Regions from separate parts of the Shewanella donghaensis genome, predicted to be linked through region 1. Evidence: riboswitches for the same ligand, from Rfam matches in the RefSeq annotation. Region 1 holds a riboswitch; the other holds the start of a gene.
The links. A riboswitch is a leader RNA that binds a small molecule or an ion and turns the genes downstream of it on or off. The one in region 1 is predicted to bind cobalamin.
Positions count from the first base shown of each region.

Region 1 (7,942 bases):
ACAGTGCGTCAAGAGAGTGCCTAACACGTGGTTATTGTCCGTGTTTATTTCACCTTCTTGATGCATTTTTTATTATTACTCTGAAAAAGATAGTTATCCGTTATGAGCCCTGTTGAGATATTTTCCCCACAGCAAACCATTAAAGAGCCACTTAAAGCTCCGTCGCTAAATAAAAAGCAACTGGAGTTACTCGCTCCTGCTAAAAATGCCGATTATGGAATTGAAGCTATTCGTCATGGTGCAGATGCTGTTTATATAGGTGGTCCAGCATTTGGTGCCAGGCATAATGCCGGTAATAGTGTGGAAGATATTGCGCGGTTGGCTGAATTTGCTCATCGTTATCATGCTCAAGTATTCGTTGCGTTAAATACGATTTTAATGGATGACGAAATTGCCAAAGCCCAGGCTTTAATCTGGGAGTTGTATGAAGCGGGTGTTGATGCATTAATCATCCAGGATATGGGATTATTGCAGTTAGATTTACCGCCAATAGCGTTGCATGCAAGTACCCAGATGGACAATCGTACCCCTGAAAAAGCGGTATTTTTAGAGCAAGTGGGTTTTTCACAAGTGGTATTGGCTCGTGAGTTGAACTTGCCACAAATTCAAGAAATCGCATCAAGTACCCAACTTAAGCTTGAGTACTTTGTTCATGGTGCATTATGTGTCAGTTATAGCGGTTTGTGTAATATCAGCCATGCATTTTCAAATCGCAGTGCTAACCGCGGTGAATGTTCGCAAATGTGCCGTTTGCCATGTGACTTATCGACCCGTGATGGCGAAGTATTAGCTGAGAATCAGCATTTATTGTCACTTAAAGACAATAACCAAACTGAGAATTTAGAAGCATTAATTGATGCCGGTGTTACGTCGTTTAAAGTTGAAGGCCGTTTAAAAGACATTAGCTATCTTAAAAACGTGACCGCACATTACCGTCAGCAATTAGATGCCATTATTGATCGCCGTAGCGATCTAGAATCAATGTCCCATGGCCGCAGCGAGTTTACTTTCACGCCCGATCCTGAAAAAAGCTTTAATCGTGGTAAGACTGATTACTTTATCAATCAACGAACTGAGCAAATTGAGCACTTTAGCTCACCTAAATATATTGGTGAAAAAGTCGGGGTGATTACCAAAGTTGGTCGTGACTTTATTAAAGTCGATAGCAGTAAAGCGGGTAAAACCATTGAATTTAATAATGGTGATGGCTTGTGCTTCTTTATTGATGGTTATCAAAAACAACGTTTGTCAGATAATAAAACCAAAGGTCTTAGGGTTAATCGCTCTGATGGTAATACTTTGTATTTGACTGATGTTTCTAAAGATTTGACAGTGGGTGTGGAGTTATTCAGAAACTTCGATCATCAATTTGATGCTGTGCTATCAAAGGATTCTGCAACACGTAAAATTGTTGTAGACATGAGATTGGCAGATACAGAGCAGGGCATATCATTGACGATCAGTGATAAGCATACTCATTCAGTCACTGTCGAGCTTGAATGGGCTAAAGAGGCTGCAAAAGATTACGCTAAAGCTGATACGAGTCTGCGAACGCAACTCGGTAAACTGGGCAATAGTGATTATCAATTGCAGCAGTTAACGATTGATTGTGCAAACCGCTGGTTTTTACCTGCATCAGTCATTAACGGTTTACGTCGAGATGCCATTACGGCGTTTGACATTGCTAGAGTGGATGGCTATCAACGCCCTTTACGCGCTGAGCATGATAAAACGGCGCGTTTTCCGCAAAAGTATTTAAGCTTTTTATCCAATGTGGCCAATGACAAGTCTCGTGAGTTTTACGAGCAACATGGTGTTGTTCAAATTGAAGACACTTATGAAAAGAATCAAGTATTAACCGATGCGCCATTAATGGTGACTAAGCATTGCCTGCGTTATAGCTTTAATTTATGCCCTAAAGAAGTTGAAGGTATTAAAGCTGACCCAATGGTGCTCGATATTGGCAAAGACCGCTTAAAACTGGTCTTCGATTGCCTAAAATGTGAAATGATGATCGTTGGATCAAATCAATTAGTAAAGTAATACTGTGAACTCACAATGTTACTCAATAACCTCTATCACGCGCAGTGCGTGGCGATAAAATTTGTAGGAAGAAGTACAACATGATTAAAGCAAAAAAATATGATTTTAGAGTAAAGCAAGTTGGTACAACTTGGAAAACTGAAATCACTCGTCGTATGACTGCCACTAAGACTATTGTGTCTAAAAGTCATGACGGATTTGCATCAGAAGCAGAAGCAGAAGCCTGGGGTAAGCAAGAACTTCCTGCTTTTCTAGCGACTCAAGCTGAGCGTAATAAACGTAAAACAGAGAAGCACATCAAAGCGAAATCAATCGCTGATGCAATCGCTGCTGAAGCGTTAACTGATGAAGCTGAAATAATTTCAGATGAAGATAAAGAAATAGATTCATCTGAAAGTGCTGATAACCTTGAAGGTTAAGCGTTAAAATACTACAGTAATGCAACAATTTGGTGACACAGTTTGCCGTATTCATATTTGAATTAACTAAACTTCACCTTTCAGCACCAAATACCAAGGATGAATTAGGTATGAAAGCTTGCTTTACGATAATAATATTTTCAGGGCTGTTGTTATTAGGCCCTGGGAATAAAGTAATGGCCAAAGAGCCACAGTCGTATTTAAATTCCATAACAAATCAATCCGATGACGATAGTGATGCTCAAAAAAGAGAGCTGTCTATATTTTCTAAAACGGTTTCTTTTGAACTTCCTGTAGGTTGGGATATGGCATTTAATTCTTCTAAAGGACAAATGTTTAAAGCAGAGTTTGTACCTGCTGGTGAAACCTTAAATGATTGGTCTGATTTATTTTGCATTCAAGGCTTTGAAGGCTTATCAGATAATATTCAAGCCGATCAGTTTTTGAATGATTTTGCCAAAACCTATAAAGATACCTGCCAAGGTGAAGTGATTTATGATCAACTTGGTATGACTCAAATTGGCGGCCAGGAAGCGTATCATGGCATCATCGGCTGTACTGTTATGGCGAATTTTTTACAAACTCGTGGCAGCGGAAAACAACAAGGTGAGATTGGCTATTACGCGGTAATTAAAGGTTCTGAAGATTTGTACCTATTGCATAAATCAATGCGTGGACACGTATTTAATGAACAATCTGCACCATTGAAGTCAGCTAATCATCGTCAATTCATGTCAAATATCCAACAGTTACGATTCCAGCAATAATGCTTTTGTTGTCGTACTAAGCAGTCATATTATTCAAGCGTTGTTATCGCGAGTTGAATAATATGATTGATAACCTTTCTTTATATCTAAAAGTATCAAAATCACGTTATAATATGGTTAATTGTTATATGGGCTGATTATGATCAGTGGTAATGATTCCAATTTATAGTCAATTTACAGTGGTGCCTGTGAATAACATCACGGGATAATCGGGAAACTAGTGCAAATCTAGTGCTGCCCCCGCAACGGTAATGGTGAGAACTGAGTGCGTTAAATGATCCTGTTGATACTTATATCAACGGGCCTTAACGTTAAAAATTCATGTTCGTCAGTAGCTTTGCTACTTTAACCTGAGTCCGGAGACCGGCCCTGTGAGTGATTTTGAGATTTCGGTGGGCAGATCTCGAAATGTAGTTTATTGCTAGTCACGTTATCATTTCTACATGGTAAGGCTAGTTTGATGGGCTGCGACAAATATGCCCCATTTTTCCTTTCAGGAGTTAAAGGTAAATGGGTACAAATCCAACGAAAATCGCATCTGCACTGAGCCTTATATTAGGTCTTGCAGCCTCAACAACATCTGTTGCTTACGCTGACACCACTCAAGATACGTCTGCTAATGCAGAGGTCGAAACCATTGTGGTTATTGGCCGTCAAGATGCAAGTCCGCTTAATATTGCTGCAAACGTTAATGTCATCGATCAGGTTGATATTCAGCTCAGTGGTGCAGTTAGCCTTACTGAATTATTGCGCTCTCAAGCAGGGATCCAAGTGTCTGATAATAACTCAGGTACGACATTTTCAATGCGCGGCTTTTCTGCTTCACAAGCTGCCAGTAATACATTGATTTTGATTGATGGTCGCCGCTTAAACAATATTGATATTGCAGCACCTAGCATTAATGCAGTGCCGTTAAATCAAGTTGAGCGTGTTGAAATCTTGTCGGGTAGTGCAGGTGTGCTTTATGGCGATCAAGCTGTTGGCGGTGTGATAAATATTATTACTAAGGCCCCGAATAAAGAGGGCGGTGGATTACAACTGAGTGCTGGTAGTTTTGATACCTATGAAGCTAAAGGTGATATCTCAGGGTTAATTAATGATAATTGGCATTACTACTTTGCGGGTAGTTATAATCAAAGTGATAATTATCGTGATAATAACGAAAGCGAAACGGCTTCTGTTTTAGGTCGGTTACAATACCAAACTGACATAGAAAACTTCTTTGTTGAAGTTAATTATTTTGATAATGATCGCCAGGCGCCTGGTGCGTTAACATTAGCGCAGTATCAAGACGATCCGACGCAAGCAGCCCCCTATACCGATGATGACTATGTGCATGAAATGACCACAGCACTTCGCAGTGGTTATGAATACCAGCTAACCAAAGAATGGGCATTAGCGGCAGACTTAAACTATTCAGATACCCTAACGACTAACTTTCTTTGGGGAAGTGCAGGTCGCATTGAGCGAAGCTTATTAAGCTTTTCTCCTAAAGCCACTGCTAATTATCAAGTCGATAATGGCGATTTAGATATCGTTGCTGGTGTTGATTTAAGTGTCGGTGAGGCGGACTTTGATCTTGCTTTTACTCAACGTAATAACGAACAAAAAGTCGCCAGTGTGTATGTGCAAGCTTCTGTTCCTTTAACGCAGTCATTATCCTATGTAGTCGGTGGTCGCTATTCTAATGTGACTGATGATTTGTTCGATCAAACCCTATATCCAAACCGTGTAGATTTAGATAATAATGCCCATGCATTTGAACTGGGTTTAAATTATCGTCCAAGCCTTGAAAATCGTTTCTATATTCGCGCTAATGATAACTTCCGTTTTGCCAAAGTCGATGAGCAAGCTTATACCCCTGTTACCACCATTGGTCTAGATCCTCAAACCGGCCGTTCTTATGAAGCGGGTTGGGATTGGACAACGACAACGCAAAATTTCAAATTAAATTTTTATCGTTTAGATTTAGAAGATGAGATCGTTTATGACGGTGGGCGTACTGATGGCCCACAGGGAGGCGGTGCTAACGTGAACGCTGATGCATCAACTCGTTATGGTGCTAACGCGGCTTATGACGTTCAAATAGCATCTGACTGGCTGTTAGGCGCATCATACGATTACATTGATGCTGAATTTACCGAAGGTGAGAACGAAGGCAAAGCGCTTTCTTGGGTTGCTGAGCATAATGCTCGTGCCTATGTAAGTTATGACATAGCCCAAGAGTGGCAAATTTTCGTTGAAGGTATTTATACTGGTGAGCGATATATTGAAGGCGATAATGCCAATGTCGATCCTAAGCTATCAAGCTATGTATTAGCGAACTTAGCGATTAACTATACCCGTAATGAGTGGACTGCCAGTTTACGTGCTGACAACTTACTAGATAAAGATTATGTTAGTGCTGGATATTATTCAGCTTGGGGTAATGGTTACTATTCTGGTAATGGTCGTTCTATTCGTCTAACAGCAGGTTATCGTTTCTGATTTTTTGAACTATTTTGAATTAACAATTTTTGTTGTATAGACAAATACACTAAAAACACCAACGCCGACAATTCACTTGTCGGCTTTTTGTTGTAAATAATATTAATAACTTGACCTCAATACAGCTTATGTGGATAAATTCGTTAATCAAAAAATAGAATTAAAAAGGGAAGCATCGCTATATGACCTACCTTGAGCAGCAAGTGTTCACTCAAGTCAAAGCTATTATTGGCAACGAAGAACAAGTCATTGGCCGGCGCGGTATTTTGATCCCTTTAAAAAAAGCGTTGATTAACGAGGCTGATATCAGAATAGTTATTGATATTATTGCCACAGATCCAGCCCTTGCTGGTCATTTGCTTTTACGCAGTAATACTGCCCAAGCGGCGGGTATTATCGCGACTAAGAGTCGTAGCATTAAAGATGCCCTTATTCGCTTAGGCCACGTGAACATCTACCGCTATGCATTTTCATTTTATTTGAAAGAACGCCTAGATGAGTTAGCTGAACCTTACAATAAGCTTGTTAAGGGGTATTGGGCGTTAACAGAGTGTATTGCTACAGATGCCGTTCAACATTTACGTGATCTTGAGGGCGATAATCAAGGGATTAATATCGATGCTGATGAGGTGCAAACCTTGGCATTGTTCAGTGTATTTGGTCAGGTGATTACCTTAAGTGCTTTTGCATTTTTAAATGCTGAATCAGAAAAGACGATAGCATTGCAGGTGATCAAAAAGTTGATAGATACCCAACAACAAAGTTTGTCTGTTGAAGCGTTTGAAGCGCTGGGTTTAGATGATGAATTACGTAATGAATTTATGATAGCCCATAATCTTAAGCAATCTACTAATCCTAATTCTTCAGGGCTATTGCTGCGATCTGTATTGGCAAAACGTAATGTGTTAATCAATCCACTAGATGATTCAAGTCAGTATTATTAATGATATTGAGTTTTTTAGATTTAAAAAGCCACTAAGTTAGTGGCTTTTTTGATGGCTTAAAAGTTGAAACATGATTAATGCTTTTGACTTAATCGTTGTAATTTTAACCCTTCAGCAGCGACTAACGTTAACCACTTTTGAATCAAGTTAGTGTTAGATGCATTGCGGCGATAGGCGGCAAATAATGGTCTTTTTAATCCTTCACTGCCCAGTTTTATCGAGCTAAGGTTGAGCCCGTGGCCTTCATTAATTGACCAACTTGGTAGCGCGGCAACACCATCATTACAGGCGATTCGTTGCAGTAACATTGCCGTTAAGTCACACTGTTTTTGCTCTCCAGCTTCAACACCAGCTGGCTCTAAAAAATGCTTATAAATATCGAGGCGCTGTAAAGGCACTGGATAGGTTATCAGTGTTTGTTTGGCCAATTGTTCAGGTTTAATGAATTGCTCTTTCGATAGCGCATGATCATTTGAAACAACCAGTTTTACTTCAAAATCGAATAAATGTTGATAGGCAAGAGCATGGCCTGGAACAGGATCGGAAGTCAGTACAATATCAAGATCGCCAAGCTCCAACGCATTCAGTGAATCAAATAGGTGACGGCTAGATAAATCGATACGACCATCAGGTGCGATTTGTTTAAAAGCCTCTGTTACGGGCATTAACCAGCGAAAGCAGCTATGACATTCAATGCCTAATTTTAACGACTGCTCTTCACCATCTAAACCTTTTTTAAGGTCTGATTCGGTCAGCATCACTTTCGGCAAGATCTCTTCTGCCAAATTAAGCAGTCGAGCGCCTTCTTGTGTAAAAGATAAAGGTTTGCTCTTTCGAATAAAAATCGACGAATTAATGCGTGTTTCTAATTCTTTAATTTGATGAGATAGCGCTGACTGAGTTACAAAGCGCTTTTTAGCAGCGCCAGCAAGGCTTCCACTTTCTTTAAGTGCCATCAGAGTTCGAAGGTGTCTCAGCTCTATCATATTATCCTCACATGAATTTTGCTCAACTTACGGGTGAAATCAATTCGATTGCTTAGGACAAGACTAACACAATAAACTTCTAGACGTCCAGACGCCTATGTAATTAATTTACGAGAATGTGTGATTGATGTTAATTTTTTGATGTTTTTGATGTGAAAATTACAGTTTATGTTTCGCAATAATAGCTTAACAGTGTGGTTAAAATATGGATTTGATAAATATTGCCGTGGTGAAGTGAGCCAATCATTGCTACTAGAGTAGGGTTTTTAGCTAACAGTGCACCTTGGCGTTCGTAT
Region 1 covers NZ_CP041783.1:2,206,702-2,214,643, reverse strand. The annotation lists gene FPK91_RS09410 (peptidase U32 family protein) at 103-2,043, shown strand; gene FPK91_RS09405 (DUF3622 domain-containing protein) at 2,124-2,462, shown strand; gene FPK91_RS09400 (hypothetical protein) at 2,639-3,229, shown strand; cobalamin riboswitch at 3,392-3,615, shown strand; gene FPK91_RS09395 (TonB-dependent receptor) at 3,740-5,716, shown strand; gene FPK91_RS09390 (HDOD domain-containing protein) at 5,899-6,660, shown strand; gene FPK91_RS09385 (LysR family transcriptional regulator) at 6,735-7,646, opposite strand.

Region 2 (7,942 bases), 100 kb from region 1:
TTGTTCATCGTGAATATGACTGACTGGATCTACTGCAAACATCTATAACTCTCCAAAAACTGCAACTTCATCGACGATGACGTAATACAAAAAGAAAAAATACACTACCAATAGCCGCAGTAATAATGCCTACGGGCAACTCTTGATTACCTAATAAACAACGCGCCAACACATCAATCCACACCATAAATAAACCGCCTACTAATGCGGTCATCATGATGGGTTGTTGCCCTGGATATAATAATCTGACTGTATGCGGGATCATCAAGCCGACAAAACCAATGCCACCACAACTTGCCACTAAGGTAGCGGTTATCAATGAACACAGGATCAACATGGCCAAGCGGATTTTTACAACGTTAACCCCTAAAGAATGAGCCGTTTCATCGCCTGTTTGAATCGCCACCACCTGACGTTTAAACGCTAAAATAATTAAAATGCTACACGACACCACCACGGACGGAATGATTAACCCTCCCCAACTGGCTTTTGCAAAACTACCAAGACTCCAAAACAACACTGAAGCCGCCGCCTGGGGGCTGGAGAAATACAATACCAAGCTGGTTAATGCACCAAACATAAAGGAGGTCGCAACCCCAGATAACAACATTCGCTCGACTTGACTTGTACGCCCAAAACCTGACAGCCCAAGTACCAATAACACTGACAGACTCGATCCTATAAATGCGCCCACAGGCAAACTTAAAGAAGACCAAGACCACCATGCATCGTTAGTCATTATTCCAGAACGTAGAATCGCACTGGCAAGGTGACTGCTCGATTCTGATAACCACTGCTGAACTAAACCTTGGCTACCAAAAAAACTCAGCACTAATACTGCGCCAAAAGATGCCCCAGAACTAATACCAAATAAATACGGATCAGCCAAAGGGTTACGTGTGACAGTTTGTAATACACTCCCTGCTAACGCTAAGCCCGCGCCCGCAACAAAAGCTAATATAATTCGAGGAAAGCGCAGCTCAAATACAATGCGCTGTGTTAGTGAATCAGTTTCATCTGCGCCAAATGCCATATTTGAAAATAAGCTCATAACTTGATCAAAGCTAATGTTAGCTGCGCCATAGCTGGCGGCCGCAATAGGAGTAATCAATGTCACTAATGCGGTAACAAACAATAAAAGTTTATGTTTAAAACTAATACGAGTTTTAGTTGATGTAGTCACTTGATGAGAGGAAGTCGTGGATATCATTTATCAGCCTCATCGTTTGATTGCGATGAGTCGTCAACTTGCGATGAGTTTTTAGCTGATTTGGACTGGGATTCACTCGCACAAATCTCCCCATGAGCCGTCATAACATGATGACTTTCATAACCATAAAAGTAAGTGATCAAAGGTTTACCATGTTGCGGGTGACGGGATATCTGACAACAAACATCAAATACCTCTCCTAGAATTTTTTCGGTTAACACTTCATCTGGTAGGCCTTGGGCGATACATTTGCCTTTATCAAGTAACAGCAATCTATCGCACACAGCGCTGGCTAAATTAAGATCATGAATAGAGGCAATGACACTGATGTCGAGTTGTCTGACTAACTCAAGAATCTGAATCTGATAACGAATATCTAAATGATTAGTCGGCTCATCCAAGATTAACAACTGTGGTTTTTGCACGATGGCACGTGCAATTAAAGCCCGCTGTTTTTCACCGCCGGATAACAACTCATATTGCTGAGTAGCTTTATGTTCAAGGCCCACTTTAGCAAGCGCCTTGGCTATATCGTCTCTGTCCGCTTGGGTGTTAGTTTCAAATAAACCTTTATGGGGCGTTAAACCCATAGCCACTAATTGCTCAGTGGTCATATCAAAAAAATGCGGGGATTCTTGCTGAACAACGGCAACCTTGGTCGCTAATTGCTTATGAGAAAAGCGATTAATATTCTGGCCAAATAATTTGATAATGCCAGCATCTTGGGTGATATAGCGATACAGGCAGCGCAGTAAACTTGATTTACCCGCACCGTTTGGGCCAATTAGCCCTAACATCTCACCGTGCTGAACGGCAAAACTGACTTGGGAAAGAATGTCATTGTCTTCGACAGACCAACTGACTTGGTCGACACTTAATGCTGCAGGATTCAAAATAAAAAACCTGTCGGTGTGCACAAAGACATATACCGAGCGTGACAAATGCCAAAGCTCGCTGGGTATGTTGTTAAAACTGTCACTATATCTAACTCCGCCTGAGTTACCCGCTCAAGTTGTTGGGTGCTGCACTGCAGCAAGAAAAATTAAGCTAGGTATCTGACTTAATTACATCTACCACTTATCAAAAAGTAACAGCATGTAATTTTACAGTTGCGGGTACAGTTCGAGCTAAATAGCATTTACGGCTACATCTCGATTCCCTATTCATTCACCTGAACACATTGTTTAGCTCTAAATGTCGTTATTCACTATCAGCTAATAACCTGTCACGATTAACTATAGCGATAAAAATCAACATTAACGTCACTAAAACGATGCATATGCGGATAAATTGACTTAATTTTATACTTTAATAGCACTCAAAAAATGCAGTTAACATTGTACGATATATCTGTCTGTCTTAATTCGGTTTTTTCGACTGAATTTTAGCGATTGGTTAAAATTAACTCGACCAGTTTAAACGATATACAGGTTTATTATGCTTATCGTCAGTCTCTGACCAAAATACATCAATCGATACCGTTGCGGCGTAATCAAGATTAAATTGCGCATAAAGGGCTTTGCAGCGAGTAACACCTAAAACCAAACTAATGATATGACGCATTACACCGCCGTGTGTTACCACTAGGGCAGCACAGGGCTGATTGCTCTGTTCGCCCTGTTCGCCCAGTTCGCTCAGATCATCAAGCTCTGTAGCATCATAAAGCTGCTCAGTGATTAGCTCAAAAGCACTAGCAACACGCCGCTCAAAATCAGCCATTAATTCTGCTTCTGGTAAAGCGTTATCCCAAGGGTTGTCCCAATAAGCATCCAGTTCAGCGGCATGGTGCTGATAAAGCTCATCAAAGCCTTTGCCGTCCCACAATCCAAAATCAATTTCCTGTAATTCAGACATCAGCTTGGGTTTTAATGTCAGGCTACAGTCTACTTGATTCAATTGTTGTGACAGTTCATCAGCAAAAACGCGGCATCGAATGAGAGGAGAGCTATAAATATTAAGAAAAGGTAAATAACCTAGCAAGCCCAGCTTCGCTGCACTTTGGTGCATATTACAAAAGCCTAAATCGCTTAAAGACACGTCCGTTTTGCCGCGTAAAATACTGCCACCTTCACATTGCCCATGGCGTAACAATATTATCTTAGCTTGTTTCATCGCAGCGAACTCCATCAGCATATTCGTTTATTATCAATTTGCTCATCTATAAGTAACGGACTTGCTCTTATAAACATTTAAAGCGTATTATGGACGTCTATACGTTTAAATGTCCAAACAAAATATTTAAGATGAATTTTATAGTAGGGGATTTTTCATTATTCTCCCCTTTTAAAGCATAAATAAAGGTATGCTTATTTCGTCCTAAAGTGATAAACAACCCTCTAGTGACTGCAGTTAACCAGCAATTTAGCAGTTTGTTAAGTTACTAGAATAAAAGCAATTAAGGTAATACGTTATGGCGAAGTCGACTTCCTACAGTCAGGTACTTGAACAACTTACAAATACGCTTAAACAGCGCATTGTTATTCTCGATGGTGCCATGGGCACAATGATTCAAGACTACAAAATGGAAGAAGAAGATTATCGCGGTGAACGCTTTAAAGATTGGCATTGTGACGTAAAAGGTAATAATGACATGTTGGTACTAAGCCAACGTCAAATCATTAAAGACATCCACACTAAATACATGTTGGCAGGCGCCGACATTATTGAAACCAACACCTTTAATGCGACTACCATCGCCATGGCCGATTACGACATGCAAGCCCTGTCGGCTGAAATCAACTTTGAAGGGGCTAAAGTTGCCCGCGAAGCTGCTGATGAAGTAGAAGCACAAACTGGCATTAAGCGTTACGTTGCAGGCGTGCTTGGCCCAACTAACCGCACCTGTTCTATCAGCCCCGATGTTAACGATCCAAGCTTTCGTAATGTCAGTTTTGATGAGTTAGTCGAAGCCTATGTTGAATCAACCACCGCATTAATTAACGGCGGCGCTGATATCATCATGGTTGAAACCATCTTTGATACCTTAAATGCCAAAGCGTCATTATTTGCTATTGAAACCGTATTCGACACCCTTGGCGATCGCCTTCCCGTGATGATTTCTGGCACCATTACCGATGCATCAGGCCGAACACTTACCGGACAAACCACCGAAGGTTTTTACAATTCTCTGCGACACATTAAGCCATTATCAATCGGGCTTAACTGTGCATTAGGGCCAAAAGAGCTGCGTCCTTACGTTGAAGAGCTATCCCGTATTGCTGAATGCTTTGTGTCAGCGCATCCCAATGCTGGCCTGCCAAACGAATTTGGTGGCTATGATGAAACCCCAGAAGAAATGGCCGAAGTCATAACTGACTGGGCCGAAGAAGGCATGCTCAACATTGTTGGCGGTTGTTGTGGTAGCACCCCTGCGCACATTAGCGCCATACGTGACGCGGTGATCAAATATGATGCCCGCACCATTCCAGACATCCCAGTAGCGTGTCGCCTATCCGGCCTTGAGCCGTTAACCATTGATGGCAACTCACTGTTTGTGAACGTCGGCGAACGTGCCAACGTAACTGGCTCAGCCAAGTTCCTGCGTTTAATCAAAGAAGAAAAGTTTGAAGAAGCCTTAGATGTAGTGCGTGAGCAAGTTGAAAACGGCGCGCAAATCATCGACGTCAACATGGATGAAGGCATGCTAGATGGCGCTGAGTCGATGACGAAGTTCTTGAACTTAATTGCCTCAGAGCCTGATATTTCCCGTGTCCCTATCATGATCGACTCATCAAAATGGGAAGTGATTGAAGCGGGCCTTAAGTGCGTGCAAGGTAAATCCATCGTTAACTCTATTTCGATGAAAGAAGGCGAAGAAGCCTTTATCAAGCAAGCCACCTTAGTTAAACGCTATGGCGCCGCTGCCATTGTGATGGCGTTTGATGAAGACGGCCAAGCCGATACTCGAAAGCGCAAAACCGAAATTTGTACTCGTGCTTATCGCCTACTGGTTGATGTAGTTGGCTTCCCACCAGAAGACATCATTTTCGACCCCAACATCTTTGCCATCGCCACCGGTATTGACGAGCACGACAACTATGCCGTCGACTTTATCGAATCCATAAAAGACATCAAATCGACCCTGCCTTATGCGATGATTTCAGGTGGTGTATCAAACGTCTCGTTCTCGTTCCGTGGTAACAACCCAGTGCGAGAAGCCATCCATGCGGTGTTTTTATACCATGCGATTCAAGCCGGTATGGACATGGGGATTGTCAATGCTGGCCAGTTAGCCATTTACGATGACATTGACCCTGACTTAAAACAAAAAGTCGAAAACGTAGTACAAAACCTGCCTTGCCCAGTGGCTGACTCGACCAATACCGAACAGTTACTCGATGTTGCAGAGCGCTTTCGTGGTGACGGTAAACAAGTGGCTAAAAAAGAAGATTTAGCTTGGCGCAGCTGGCCTGTGGAGCAGCGACTTTCACACGCATTAGTGAAAGGCATTACCGAATTTATTGACCAAGACACCGAAGAAGCACGCCTGTTAGCCACCAGACCACTGGATGTGATTGAAGGCTCGTTAATGAACGGCATGAATGTGGTTGGCGACTTATTTGGCGCCGGTAAAATGTTCCTGCCGCAAGTAGTTAAATCAGCGCGAGTGATGAAAAAAGCGGTTGCCTACTTAAACCCATATATTGAAAAAGAAAAAGTCGAAGGCCAATCTAACGGCAAAATCTTGATGGTCACAGTAAAAGGTGACGTCCATGATATTGGTAAAAACATTGTCGGCGTAGTGCTGGCGTGTAACGGCTACGAGGTAATCGATTTAGGTGTAATGGTACCCGTTGATAAAATCATTGAAGTCGCCGTGGCTGAAAACGTCGACATTATTGGCATGTCAGGGCTTATTACTCCAAGCCTTGATGAAATGGTGCATAACGTTAAAGCCTTCCATAAAGCAGGCTTAACCATTCCATCAATCATTGGCGGCGCAACCTGTTCTAAAATTCATACCGCGGTAAAAATTGCCCCACATTCACCAACGGGAGCAATTTATATTGCAGATGCTTCACGCGCCGTGCCTATGGTGTCAAAGCTGATAAACAATGAAACTCGCCAAGCGACGATTGATGCCGCCTATGAAGAATACGACATCATGCGTGAAAAGCGTTTATCACAAACTAAACGCAAAACCATAGTGCCCATTGAAGCTGCGCGCGATAACCGCTGCCAATATGATTGGGACAACTACACCCCATTTAAACCGAACAAACTCGGTCGCCAAGTCTTTGATGATTACCCATTAGCAGACTTAGTTGAACGTATCGATTGGACCCCATTTTTCAGAAGTTGGGAACTACATGGTCGCTACCCAGATATTTTAACCGACAAAGTCGTCGGCGTTGAAGCCAGTAAATTATTTGAAGACGGTAAAGCGATGTTGGCCACCATCATCAAAGAAAAATGGTTAACTGCCAAAGCGGTAATTGGCTTATTCCCAGCCAATACCGTCAACCATGACGACATTGAACTGTACACTGATGAAACGCGCACCGAGCTTGAAATGACCACTCATCACCTGCGTATGCAGCTTGAACGCGTCGGCAATGACAACTTCTGTTTATCAGATTTTGTAGCGCCAAAAGATTCAGGCGTAGCCGATTACATGGGCGGCTTTGCGGTAACAACGGGTCACGGCATTGACGAACATATAGCTCGTTTTGAAGCCAACCACGATGATTACAACTCCATCATGGTTAAGTGCTTAGCAGACCGTTTAGCTGAAGCGTTCGCAGAGCGTATGCATGAACGCGTCCGCAAAGAATTTTGGGGATATGCTGCTGATGAAGTACTGGATAACGAGTCACTCATTCGCGAAAAATACAAAGGCATTCGTCCAGCCCCTGGTTACCCCGCGTGTCCAGATCATACTGAAAAAGGCTTATTGTGGGATTTACTTAAGCCCGATGAAACTATCGACCTTAATATCACCGAAAGCTACGCCATGTACCCAACGGCTGCGGTATCAGGCTGGTACTTTGCCCACCCTAAATCACGTTACTTTGGCGTGACCAATATTGGTAAAGATCAGGTTGAGGATTATGCTGAGCGTAAAGGCATGACATTGGCAGAAGCGGAGAAGTGGTTGTCACCAGTGTTGGATTATGACCCTGAATAGAGAGTGATCCAGAGTAATCACTGATTACTCTTTATTAGGATTCCAAACTTCGTTTGGATGTAGATCGCAGGGTTCCACCCTGCACTGGCCAAGATGGGGATCAACAGCAATCCCCCTCTTGAATCACCCCTGCCGCCCCAACCAAGTTGTGCTTCTTCATACTCCAATAAAAATACCTAACGGCTCAGACGGGACATCCATGTCCCCCTGAGCCTTAGCCATCATCCATGATGGCTATACACCATTTTCATCTGCGTATTTCAGCAACTTGGAATGGGGTATATTGGAGACTGCGGCGGTGTTTTGGTAGCTGTATATTTTAAAGCAGACTCTGCTCCAAATTTTCTTTCGAAGTTATTAATCAAAAGAAGTAGCCAATTCAACCCAGTTTTTATAATCACTCTTAGATTGTTTTAATCCGATAAGTTCTACACCAACAAAGTTTTGTATAGGTGCTTTATTCTTTCTATTCACTGAAAGAGATTGAGTAATCTCATTAACATACTTTCCTTTAAGAATATTAGATTGACTACTTTCAAGTTGAGTTGATAACAATTGAGCGAACTTTATCGGATGTTTGCCATTTTGTATGTTTATCCCATACA
Region 2 covers NZ_CP041783.1:2,106,587-2,114,528, forward strand. The annotation lists gene cobT (nicotinate-nucleotide--dimethylbenzimidazole phosphoribosyltransferase) at 1-42, opposite strand, end outside; gene FPK91_RS09065 (FecCD family ABC transporter permease) at 68-1,210, opposite strand; gene FPK91_RS09070 (ABC transporter ATP-binding protein) at 1,207-2,103, opposite strand; cobalamin riboswitch at 2,240-2,417, opposite strand; gene FPK91_RS09075 (histidine phosphatase family protein) at 2,612-3,322, opposite strand; gene metH (methionine synthase) at 3,621-7,337, shown strand; gene FPK91_RS09085 (KAP family P-loop NTPase fold protein) at 7,695-7,942, opposite strand, start outside.
Region 2: linked by a shared signal. The riboswitch ahead of FPK91_RS09070 (ABC transporter ATP-binding protein) and the one ahead of FPK91_RS09395 (TonB-dependent receptor) in region 1 are both predicted to bind cobalamin.